DNA from 3 places in the Pseudarthrobacter sp. B907 genome. Region 1 is predicted to be linked to each of the others. Evidence: riboswitches for the same ligand, from Rfam matches in the RefSeq annotation. Region 1 holds a riboswitch; each other region holds the start of a gene.
The links. A riboswitch is a leader RNA that binds a small molecule or an ion and turns the genes downstream of it on or off. The one in region 1 is predicted to bind S-adenosylmethionine.
Positions count from the first base shown of each region.

Region 2: linked by a shared signal. The riboswitch ahead of ABLI39_RS13655 (DUF1737 domain-containing protein) and the one ahead of metX (homoserine O-acetyltransferase MetX) in region 1 are both predicted to bind S-adenosylmethionine.
Region 3: linked by a shared signal. The riboswitch ahead of ABLI39_RS04060 (aminotransferase class V-fold PLP-dependent enzyme) and the one ahead of metX (homoserine O-acetyltransferase MetX) in region 1 are both predicted to bind S-adenosylmethionine.

Region 1 is NZ_JBEEQE010000005.1:197,031-200,243, reverse strand. It holds gene ABLI39_RS06570 (MFS transporter) at 1-476, opposite strand, end outside; gene metX (homoserine O-acetyltransferase MetX) at 647-1,780, opposite strand; SAM riboswitch class IV at 1,792-1,907, opposite strand; partial or broken gene ABLI39_RS06560 (bifunctional o-acetylhomoserine/o-acetylserine sulfhydrylase) at 2,098-3,213, opposite strand, start outside.
Region 2 is NZ_JBEEQE010000016.1:46,245-49,457, reverse strand. It holds gene ABLI39_RS13665 (aminodeoxychorismate lyase) at 1-62, shown strand, start outside; gene ABLI39_RS13660 (hypothetical protein) at 72-869, opposite strand; SAM riboswitch class IV at 1,088-1,201, shown strand; gene ABLI39_RS13655 (DUF1737 domain-containing protein) at 1,215-1,541, shown strand; gene ABLI39_RS13650 (rhodanese-like domain-containing protein) at 1,538-1,948, shown strand; gene ABLI39_RS13645 (O-succinylhomoserine sulfhydrylase) at 1,949-3,157, shown strand; gene ABLI39_RS13640 (glutamate--cysteine ligase 2) at 3,154-3,213, opposite strand, start outside.
Region 3 is NZ_JBEEQE010000003.1:226,182-229,394, reverse strand. It holds gene rsgA (ribosome small subunit-dependent GTPase A) at 1-606, shown strand, start outside; gene hisN (histidinol-phosphatase) at 653-1,465, shown strand; SAM riboswitch class IV at 1,555-1,668, shown strand; gene ABLI39_RS04060 (aminotransferase class V-fold PLP-dependent enzyme) at 1,703-3,127, shown strand.

The sequences.
Region 1 (3,213 bases):
TTGCTCGGGCTGTGCTCGGCCACGAGTAGCACGGCGCCGCCCCATTCGCCGCCTACGGCGAAGCCCTGGGCGAAGCGCAGGAAGACCAGCAGGGCCGGTGCCCAGTAACCGATCTGCGCGAAGCTGGGGAGGCAGCCCATCAGGAAGGTGGAGACGCCCACCAGAATGATGCTGAGCTGCAGCAGCTGCTTGCGGCCGAACTTGTCACCGAAGTGGCCAAAGACGATGCCGCCGATCGGGCGGGCCACGAAACCCACCGCGTAAGTCAGGAACGCGGCAAGAATGCCGTCCAGTTCCGTACCCGAGTTGGGGAAGAACATCTTGCCGAAGACCAGGGTGGCGGCGGAGGCGTAGAGGAAGAACTCATACCACTCGACAACCGTGCCGGCCATGGAGGCCGTTACTACCTTCTTCAGTCCGGACGTCTTGACGTCCGGCTCCTCTGCGCGCCGTGCGGCGGCGTTTTCCGTGCTCATGCGAACTCCTTTGGTGTCGCCTTCGACACCCTGTGGACCATTGGGTTGACAACGCGCGTGTGAGTTGGGACACACGGCGTCATTCTCCACGAGTATGGCCCCGCATCCCGGCAGGCTCAACCACTAATCACGCAGGGCGTGTCTGCAAAAATGCACACACCTCCCCTTGGCTACGCGAAGAAGGTGCTCCGGAGCTGCCCGCTGAGCTGGCCGATTTCGGTCAGGAAGCCGTCGTGGCCGATCGGAGCTTCGATGATGTGCACCGGAACCTCACCCGGCAAGGCGGCGGCGAGTTCATCGGACTGGGCCGGGAAGTACAGCCGGTCCGAGTCCACGGCCGCCACGAAGAACTCCGCCGTGGCGCGGGAAACGGCCTCCTCCAGGGTGCCGCGGCCGCGCGTGACGTCGTGGCTCATAAGCGCCTCGGTGATGGCAATGTAGCTGTTGGCGTCGAAACGGCGCACCAGCTTGTTGCCCTGGTGATCGAGGTAGCTCTCCACCTGGTAGCGGCCCCGTCCCGCCAGCGACCCGGCCTCCAGCGGCGCCTCGGCGGCCTGGGCGTTCCGTCCGAAGCGGCCGTCCAGCTCGGCGGCGGAGCGGTAGGTGATGTGGGCGATCCGGCGCGCCAAGGCCAGCCCGGCGTCCGGCTCCGGGCCGCCGTAGTAGTCGCCGCCGTTGAAATGAGGGTCCTGGCGGATGGCGAGGGTCTGGGCCTGCGCGAAGGCAATCTGCTCGGCCGTGCTGCTGGCACCGACGGAAATAACAGCGCAGCGCCGGACCCGCGCCGGGTAGCTGACCGCCCATTCCAGGGCGCGGGCTCCGCCGAGGGAGCCGCCGAGCACGGCGTACCAGCTGCCGATCCCGAGGGCGTCGGCGAGCCGGGCTTCGGCGGCGGTGCTGTCGCGAAGGGTTACCAGCGGGAAGCGGGAGCCCCACGGCCGGCCGTCCGGCGCCGGCGTCGAGGGCCCGGTGGAGCCGTAGCAGCCGCCGAGGATGTTGATGGAGACAACAAAGTACTTGTCCGTGTCCACCGGGGCGCCGGGGCCGGCCAGCTGCTCCCACCATCCCGGCTCCTCGCCGGCGCCGCGGGTGACGTGGGTGTCCCCGGTCAGGGCGTGTTCGATCAGCACCGCATTAGAGGCGTCCGCGTTTAGGGTGCCCCAGGTTTCGTAGGCGAGCGTGGCCTCCGGCAAGGTGGCGCCGGATTCCAGCACCAGGGAGCCGATCGACAGGTACTGAACGGTTCCGTCCGGGACCGCGGGCTTGTTTTCGGGTACTCCCGTACGGGAGACGGCAATCGTCATGTGGGGACCTAACCTCGCGCTTGCCCGCCGTCAGCTGACCGGCGGGCCAGGTCTTCACCCGGGGCACCCCGCCGCGGAAGGAGGGTTGCCGGCCAGCAAGCCGGGGCTGTCGCTGGCACTCATGACCTGCGTCGATTCTACGAAACCCGGCGGGGCAAGCGCGAAGATTGTGACGGCCGTGTGACAGCCGGATCCTACGGCAGCCCAGTTTCCCCACCTTTAAAGGCCGTGTCCGGCGGGTCGCCCCGAAAATGTCGGCGCGTCCCGCCGTCGCGCCCGCAAAGGTGGGGAATTTCGGCGTCGGCTTCCGTATGACCTCAGGCGTCCTTGGCTGCCCGGAAGCCGGCGTCGAGGTCCGCAATGATGTCGTCGATGTGTTCGAGCCCCACCGACAGCCGCACCAGCCCCGGATGGACGCCGGCCACCGCCTGCTGTTCCGGCGAGAGCTGGCTGTGCGTGGTCGACGCCGGGTGGATCACCAGTGAGCGCACGTCACCGATGTTCGCCACGTGCGAGTGCAGTTCGAGGGCGTCAACGAAGCGTTTGCCGGCCTCCGCTCCCCCGGCGAGGTTGAAGGCGACGATGGCGCCGGTGCCCTTCGGACCGTACTTGCGGCCGCGCTCGTACCAGGGGCTGGACGGCAGCCCGGCGTAGGCGACGGATTCGACGTCGTCCCTGGCTTCCAGCCATTCGGCCACCCGGGTGGCGTTGGCGACGTGCCGTTCCACCCGCAGGCTCAGCGTCTCGATGCCCTGGGCGATGAGGAAGGCGTTGAACGGGGACACGGCCGAGCCGAGGTCGCGCAGCAGCTGGACCCTGGCCTTGAGGATGAAGGCGAGGTTTGCCCCCAGCGCCCCGTCCGCGCCGAGGTCCCGGGCGTAGACCAGGCCGTTGTACGTGGGGTCCGGGGTGTTGAAGCCGGGGAAACGCTCCGGGTCCTTGCCGAAGTCGAAGTTGCCGGAGTCGACAATCACGCCGGCGATCGCGGCGCCGTGGCCGCCGAGGTACTTGGTGGCAGAGTGGACGACAATGTCGGCGCCCCACTCGATCGGCCGGATCAGGTACGGGGTGGAGAGGGTGTTGTCCACGATCAGCGGCACCCCGGCCTGATGGGCCACCTCCGCTATACCCTCAATGTCCAGCACGTCCTGGCGGGGGTTGGAGACCACCTCGCCGAAGAACAGTTTGGTGTTCGGCTGCACGGCGTCGCGCCATTGGTCCAGGTTGTCCGGGTCCTCCACGAACGTGACGGAGATGCCGAACTTCTTCAGGGTGTGGGCCAGCAGGTTGTAGGTGCCGCCGTACAGGCTGGGGCTGGCGACGACGTGGTCCCCGACCTCGGCGATGTTCAGGATTGCGAAGGTCTCCGCAGCCTGCCCGGAGCTTAGCAGGAGCGCGCCGAGGCCGCCTTCGAGGCTCGCGACCCGCTGCTC
Region 2 (3,213 bases), on a different contig from region 1:
CCCCCGAGCTGCGCCGGCAGCTCACGGCCGAGCTGAACGCGCTGTACGCCACGATCCAGTAGCGCCGCCGCTCAGCTCCGGGTGGCGCCCTGCGCGAGGGCTTCGTCCACGAGCCGGGCCAGCGTGGCCGCCGCCGCCCGCGTGACGTCCGGGCCTGTGGCCACCGCCGAGGCCGACAGGTTTCCCTTAACGCCCGTCACCAGCAACGTTGTCATAAGCTGCCCGCTCGGCAGGGTCTGGGTGGCCAGCGAGCCGAACGAGGTGTCCGCGCTGGTCTTCACCGGCAGGATCTCGGTCTGGCTCGTGATCTTCTGGCCCCGGATCTCCATGCTGAAGTTTGTGCATTTTTTGCTTTTGGCCACGGCCGCCTCGAGGTTCACCCCCAGCTGTTTCTGATCCGCGACGGCGACCAGCGTGACGACGGTGAGGGCCTGGACCGTGGTGGATTTGGCGACACCGCCGGCATAGGTGCTGCCGGCCGGAATCTGGGCATTGCTGTCCGCCACGACCGCGCACTCTGCCGGGGATATCACGGCCTCCGACATCGTCTGCTTCGAGATCTCGATGCCCTTCTCCAACTGCTCCGCGGGCACCACCGTAAGCGCATTCCCTTCGCCGTCGGCAAGCCCCGCGATAATCGCCGTCAGTTCCGCCCCCGTGAATGCCTTCGGCGTCGGCGTCGGCGTCGGGGTTGGCGCTGCGCTACGTGGCTGGCCGGCGGCCTGCGAGGCGGCGGCTGAGGCCGGCTCGACGGTGTTCGCCGGAGACGTGGCCGGCGTCGTCGTTTGGCCGCAGCCGGCCAGCGCGAGGGCCGCTGAAATCAGGAGGGCTGCTGGTGCGCTGCGGCGCAGGTTCATGGGCAGGTTCATGGAGTTCCCCGGTTCCGTTGAAGTAGCTGGCATCTCGCCGAAAGGGCCAGGGGAACAGTCCGGGCGGCGGCCAGGGCCGCACTGCGCAATGAGCCCCCACCACACCGCCCGCAGACGCGATACGGGTGAGCCTACGGCATCGGCGGGCCAGCGCATAGTGACTTAACATGACGGCGGCGGCTCTGCCCGCCGCCGTCGCAGGTGTTAGGTTTTTCGGGAGTAATGAGACCCGGTGCCAAGCCCTGACTGGCCGGTCGGCAACCCTCCCTTTCGCGGCGGGGTGCCTCAGGTGAATACTCGGCATATCGAAATTCGAGCTGCAAGCGTGAAAGAAGGAGATCCGTCATGCCTGACGCGTCCGCCCCCGCTGTGCCTGATACAGCAACCGGGACAGCCCCCGCACCGTCCCCGGCCGGCCCCGGCGCCGAGGAGAAGCTGGCTTACCGCCTGTTCACCGGCCCCGACGACCGCACCTTCTGCGAGCGCGTCTCCGCCGCGCTGGCCGAAGGCTACGTCCTGCACGGCAGCCCCTCGGCCACCTTCAACGGCAGCACCGTGATCGTGGCCCAAGCCGTGGTGCTCCCGGCCGCGATCGCCAGCGCCGACGCCGCCGTCGCCAACGCGGTGGATGAACTCGACGCCGTCGAGTTCGAGGGCGAAGGCCACGCGTGAGCTACGCCGGAGACCTGACCCCGGAGGAGGCCTGGGCGCAGCTTGAGGCCGGCGCCGTCCTGGTGGATGTTCGCACCGAGGGCGAGTGGGCACATATTGGCGTCCCTGAGACCGCGGGCGGACGCCGGGAGCCGCTGTTCATCCAGTGGACGCTGGCCGGCGGCGCCCCCAACCCGGGGTTCCTGGAGCAGTTGCGGGCGCAGCTGCCGGACGACGGTGGCGCCGACCTCATCTTCCTCTGCCGCTCCGGTGCGCGCTCCGTGGCGGCTGCCACCGCCGCCACGGCCGCCGGCTTCACCGCCTACAACGTCCTGGAAGGCTTCGAGGGCGAACCGGATGCCTCCGGCGCCCGCACCGTGAATGGCTGGAAGAACCGCGGCCTCCCGACCAACCGGGACGAGCGCTAAGTGGGCTTCAATCCCGATGCCCAGGGCTGGAGCCCGGACACCCAGGCAGTCCGCGGCGGGCTTGACCGCACCGGTTTCCAGGAGACCACCGAGCCGATTTTCCTGAACTCCGGCTTCGTCTACGAATCCGCCGCCGCGGCGGAGCGTGCCTTCACCGGCGAGGACGAGCGCTTTGTCTATTCGCGCTACGGCAACCCCTCCGTGGCCACGTTCCAGGAGCGGCTCCGGCTGCTCGAGGGCACCGAGGCATGCTTCGCCACCGCCTCGGGCATGTCCGCGGTGTTCACCGCGCTCGGGGCGCTGCTGGCAACCGGCGACCGGGTGGTCGCGGCCCGCTCGCTGTTCGGCTCCTGCTTTGTGATCCTCAACGAGATCCTTCCGCGCTGGGGCGTAGAGACGGTCTTCGTGGACGGCCCGGACCTGGAGCAGTGGCGCACGGCGCTGTCGGAACCGACGACGGCGGTCTTCTTCGAGTCCCCGTCCAACCCGATGCAGGAAATCGTGGACATCGCCGCCGTGAGCGAGCTGGCGCACGCCGCCGGCGCGACGGTCGTCGTCGACAATGTTTTTGCCACCCCCCTGCTCCAGCGCTGCGGGGAACTCGGCGCGGACGTGATCGTCTACTCCGGCACCAAGCACATCGACGGCCAGGGCCGGGTGCTCGGCGGCGCGATCCTGGGCACCAAAGAGTTCATCGACGGCCCGGTCAAGCAGCTTATGCGCCACACCGGCCCGGCGCTCTCGGCGTTCAACGCCTGGGTACTCACCAAGGGCCTGGAGACCATGGGCCTTCGCGTGAACCACTCCTCCGCTTCCGCGCTGCGGCTGGCCGGCTGGCTCGAGGAGCAGCCCGCGGTCAGCTGGGTCAAATACCCTTTGCTGGCCTCCCACCCGCAGTACGAACTCGCCGCCCGGCAGATGAAGGCCGGCGGCACCGTACTGACCTTCGAGTTGTCCCCGTCCCCGGGTCGTTCGGCAAAAGAGGCCGCCTTCGCGCTGCTGGACGCGCTGAGGATCATCGACATCTCCAACAACCTGGGCGACTCAAAGTCGCTGATCACCCATCCGGCCACCACGACGCACCGTGCCATGGGCCCGGAGGGCCGCGCGGCGATCGGGCTGAGCGACGGCGTGGTGCGGTTGTCGGTGGGCTTGGAAGAGGTGGAGGACCTGATCCGGGACCTCGGGCACGCGCTCAAGCAGGTCTAGCTCCGGCGGACCCGGGACAATGTGGGGGCCGGTTCCGCTGCGCCCTCCATCCCCTC
Region 3 (3,213 bases), on a different contig from region 1:
GCCGAGCTCCTCGCCAACTACCAGCACCTCGACTTCCCGGTGATCATCTCCAAGACCGCGGATTCGGCAGCCTCCGGCATCGACGCCCGGTCCGATGACGGGCTCTCCGCCCGGCTGGACAAGGCCGCCGTCTCCGAGCTGCGGGCCCACCTCGACGGCAGAGTCACCGTGATGCTCGGCCATTCCGGCGTCGGAAAATCCACCATGGTCAACGCCCTGACCGGGGCGGAGCGCGCCACCGGCGGGGTGAACGCCGTCACCGGGCGCGGCCGCCACACCTCGTCCTCCGCGCTGGCGCTGAAGGTCAACGACGCGCCCGCCGGCAGCTGGATCATCGACACCCCCGGGATCCGGTCCTTCGGCCTGGCCCACGTGGACCCGGACCGGATCCTGCGGTCCTTCCCGGACCTGGCCCCCGGTACCGAGGACTGCGACCGCGGCTGCAAACACGACGCCGCCGCCGTGAACTGCGGGGTGGACGCCTGGGTGCAGGGCGGCCACGCAGGCCCGTCCGGCCCGGCCCGGCTCGCGTCGCTGCGCCGGCTGCTCGGCACGGACCCCCGTCTTGAGGCGCAGGAAACCAAGGAACTCGGCAGCGTCTCCTAGCGGTCGCCTCCCGGTCAGCGGCGGGTTTAGACGGTAGCTTGGAACCATGAGCCAACCCGCTTCGAGCTACAACGATGACCTGCGCCTTGCCCATGTACTGGCAGATTCCGTAGATTCCCAGACCATGAGCCGCTTCAAGGCGCTCGACCTTCGGATCGAGACGAAGCCGGACCTGACCCCCGTCACCGACGCCGACAAGGCCGCCGAGGAATCCATCCGCGGGCAGCTGTCCCGCTCCCGCCCGCGCGACGCTGTCCTCGGCGAGGAATTCGGCAGCTCCGGCCACGGCTCGCGCCGCTGGATCATCGACCCGATCGATGGCACCAAGAACTTCGTCCGCGGCGTCCCCGTCTGGGCCACCCTGATCGCCCTCGTCGACGAGGGCGAACCCGTGGTCGGCGTCGTCAGTGCCCCCGCCCTGGGCAAGCGCTGGTGGGCGGCCAAGGGCGCCGGGGCCTACATGGGCCGGTCGCTGGCCGCGGCCACCCGGCTGAAGGTCTCCAACGTTTCCCAGCTCTCGGACGCTTCGCTGTCGTACTCTTCCCTGGGCGGCTGGAAGCAGCGCGGCAACCTGGACGAGTTCCTCGGGCTCACCGAGGAAGTCTGGCGCACCCGCGCCTACGGCGACTTCTGGTCCTACTGCCTCGTGGCCGAGGGCGCCGTCGACATCGCCTGCGAGCCGGAACTCAACCTCTACGACATGGCCGCACTGGTCCCGATTGTCACCGAAGCCGGCGGCCGCTTCACCTCCCTCGAGGGTGAGGACGGCCCCTTCGGCGGCAACGCCCTGGCCACCAACTCGATCCTGCACTCGGAAGTCCTCAAGCGCCTCAACCCGGACCTCGACGACCTGCTCTAGGCGGTCCCGCTCCAGGCCGGCCGTAACACTGGGCTTCATATTCCGGCCTTCCTTTTCCGTGCGGAGTGCCATGTCCTAGGCTCGAAGCAGGTCACGAGTGCCAGCGCGAAACCCCGGTTTGCTGGCCGGCAACCCTCCATTCGCGGCGGGGTGCCCCGGGTGACGACCTGGCCGGTCCGGAGCGGACCCGGCAAGCGCGGATCCCCTGTGAGCGGGGTCCTTTCCGAGCGAGGTCCCATGACGACTGCCACCATCCCCAGCCACCCCTCCGCCGGCGCACCGGCGCACCCCGATGCCCGGTTCGACGCCGCCAGCCGCCCGCTGTCCGCGGTCTCCGGCGCCGAAATCCAGGCCCCGCTGATCCAGGGCGGCCATGTCCGCTACGCCAACCTGGACTACGGCGCCTCCGCCCCGGCACTGTCCGTGGTTTCCGCCTACCTGAACGAGATCCTGCCGTACTACGCCAGCGTCCACCGCGGCGCCGGCTACGCCTCCCAGCTCAGCACCTCGGTGTACGAGAACGCCCGGAACATCGTCCGCGGCTTCGTCGGCGGCCGCCCGGACGACTCGGTGATCTTCACCCGGAACACGACCGACTCGCTGAACCTGCTGGCCGGCTGCCTGCCCGTCGCCGGGGGCCGGCACACCGGCGAGGTGCTGTACCTCGACATCGAGCACCACGCCAACCTGCTGCCCTGGCAGAACGTCCCGCACCGCAGCGTCGTCGCCGCAGGCACCCTGGCCGGCACGCTGGCGCGGCTGCGGGAGGAACTTGCCCACGGCGGCGTGAGCCTGCTCGCCGTCACCGGCGCCTCCAACGTCACCGGAGAAATCCTGCCGATCCGTGAACTCGCCGCGCTGGCGCACGAATACGGGGCCCGGATCGCCGTCGACGCCGCCCAACTGGCCCCGCACCGCCGCATCGACATCACCGCGGACGACGTCGACTACCTCGCCTTCTCCGGGCACAAGCTCTACGCCCCGTTCGGTGCCGGCGTGCTGGTCGGCCGCCCGGACTGGCTCGACGCCGGCACACCCCACCTCGCCGGGGGCGGCGCCGTGCGGGACGCCCGGCTCGACGCCGTCAGCTGGACCACCGGACCGGCCCGCCACGAGGGCGGCTCCCCCAACGTCCTGGGCGCCGCCGCGCTGGCCCGCGCCACCGAAGTCATTGCCGCCCTCGACGAGCAGCAGTGGCATGCCCACGAGGACGCCATCCGGTCCTTCCTCGTCGAGGGACTTGAGCGGATCGACGGCGTGAGCGTCCACCACATCTTCGAGGACACCGGCCACGCGGGGAACCCGGGCACGATCGGCGTCGTGAACTTCTCGGTTGAGGGCTACGACGCCGGCCTGGTCGCCGCGTACCTGTCCGCCGAGCACGGCATCGGCCTGCGCGACGGCCGGTTCTGCGCGCACCCGCTGCTCAAGCGCCTCGGCCTGCCCGCCGGCTCCCTCCGCGCCAGCTTCGGCCTCGGCTCCCGGCTCGACGACGCGCAGCGGCTGCTGGCCGGACTCGAGGCGCTGCGGCGCAACGGCCTGGGCTGGGACTACGTTGTGGACGCCGGCCGCTGGGTCCCGGCCAACGACACCCGCAGCTATCCGCACTGGGCGCCCAACACGCCGGGCACCGCCGGCGCCGCCCCCTGCACCCTGGACTAGCGTCCGGGTCGTCATCGAGGGCCAGCCGGGCGGCCCGCCGCGGCCCCGTGCGGTAAATTCTGTAGGTACGCACCAAAAGCTGCCGA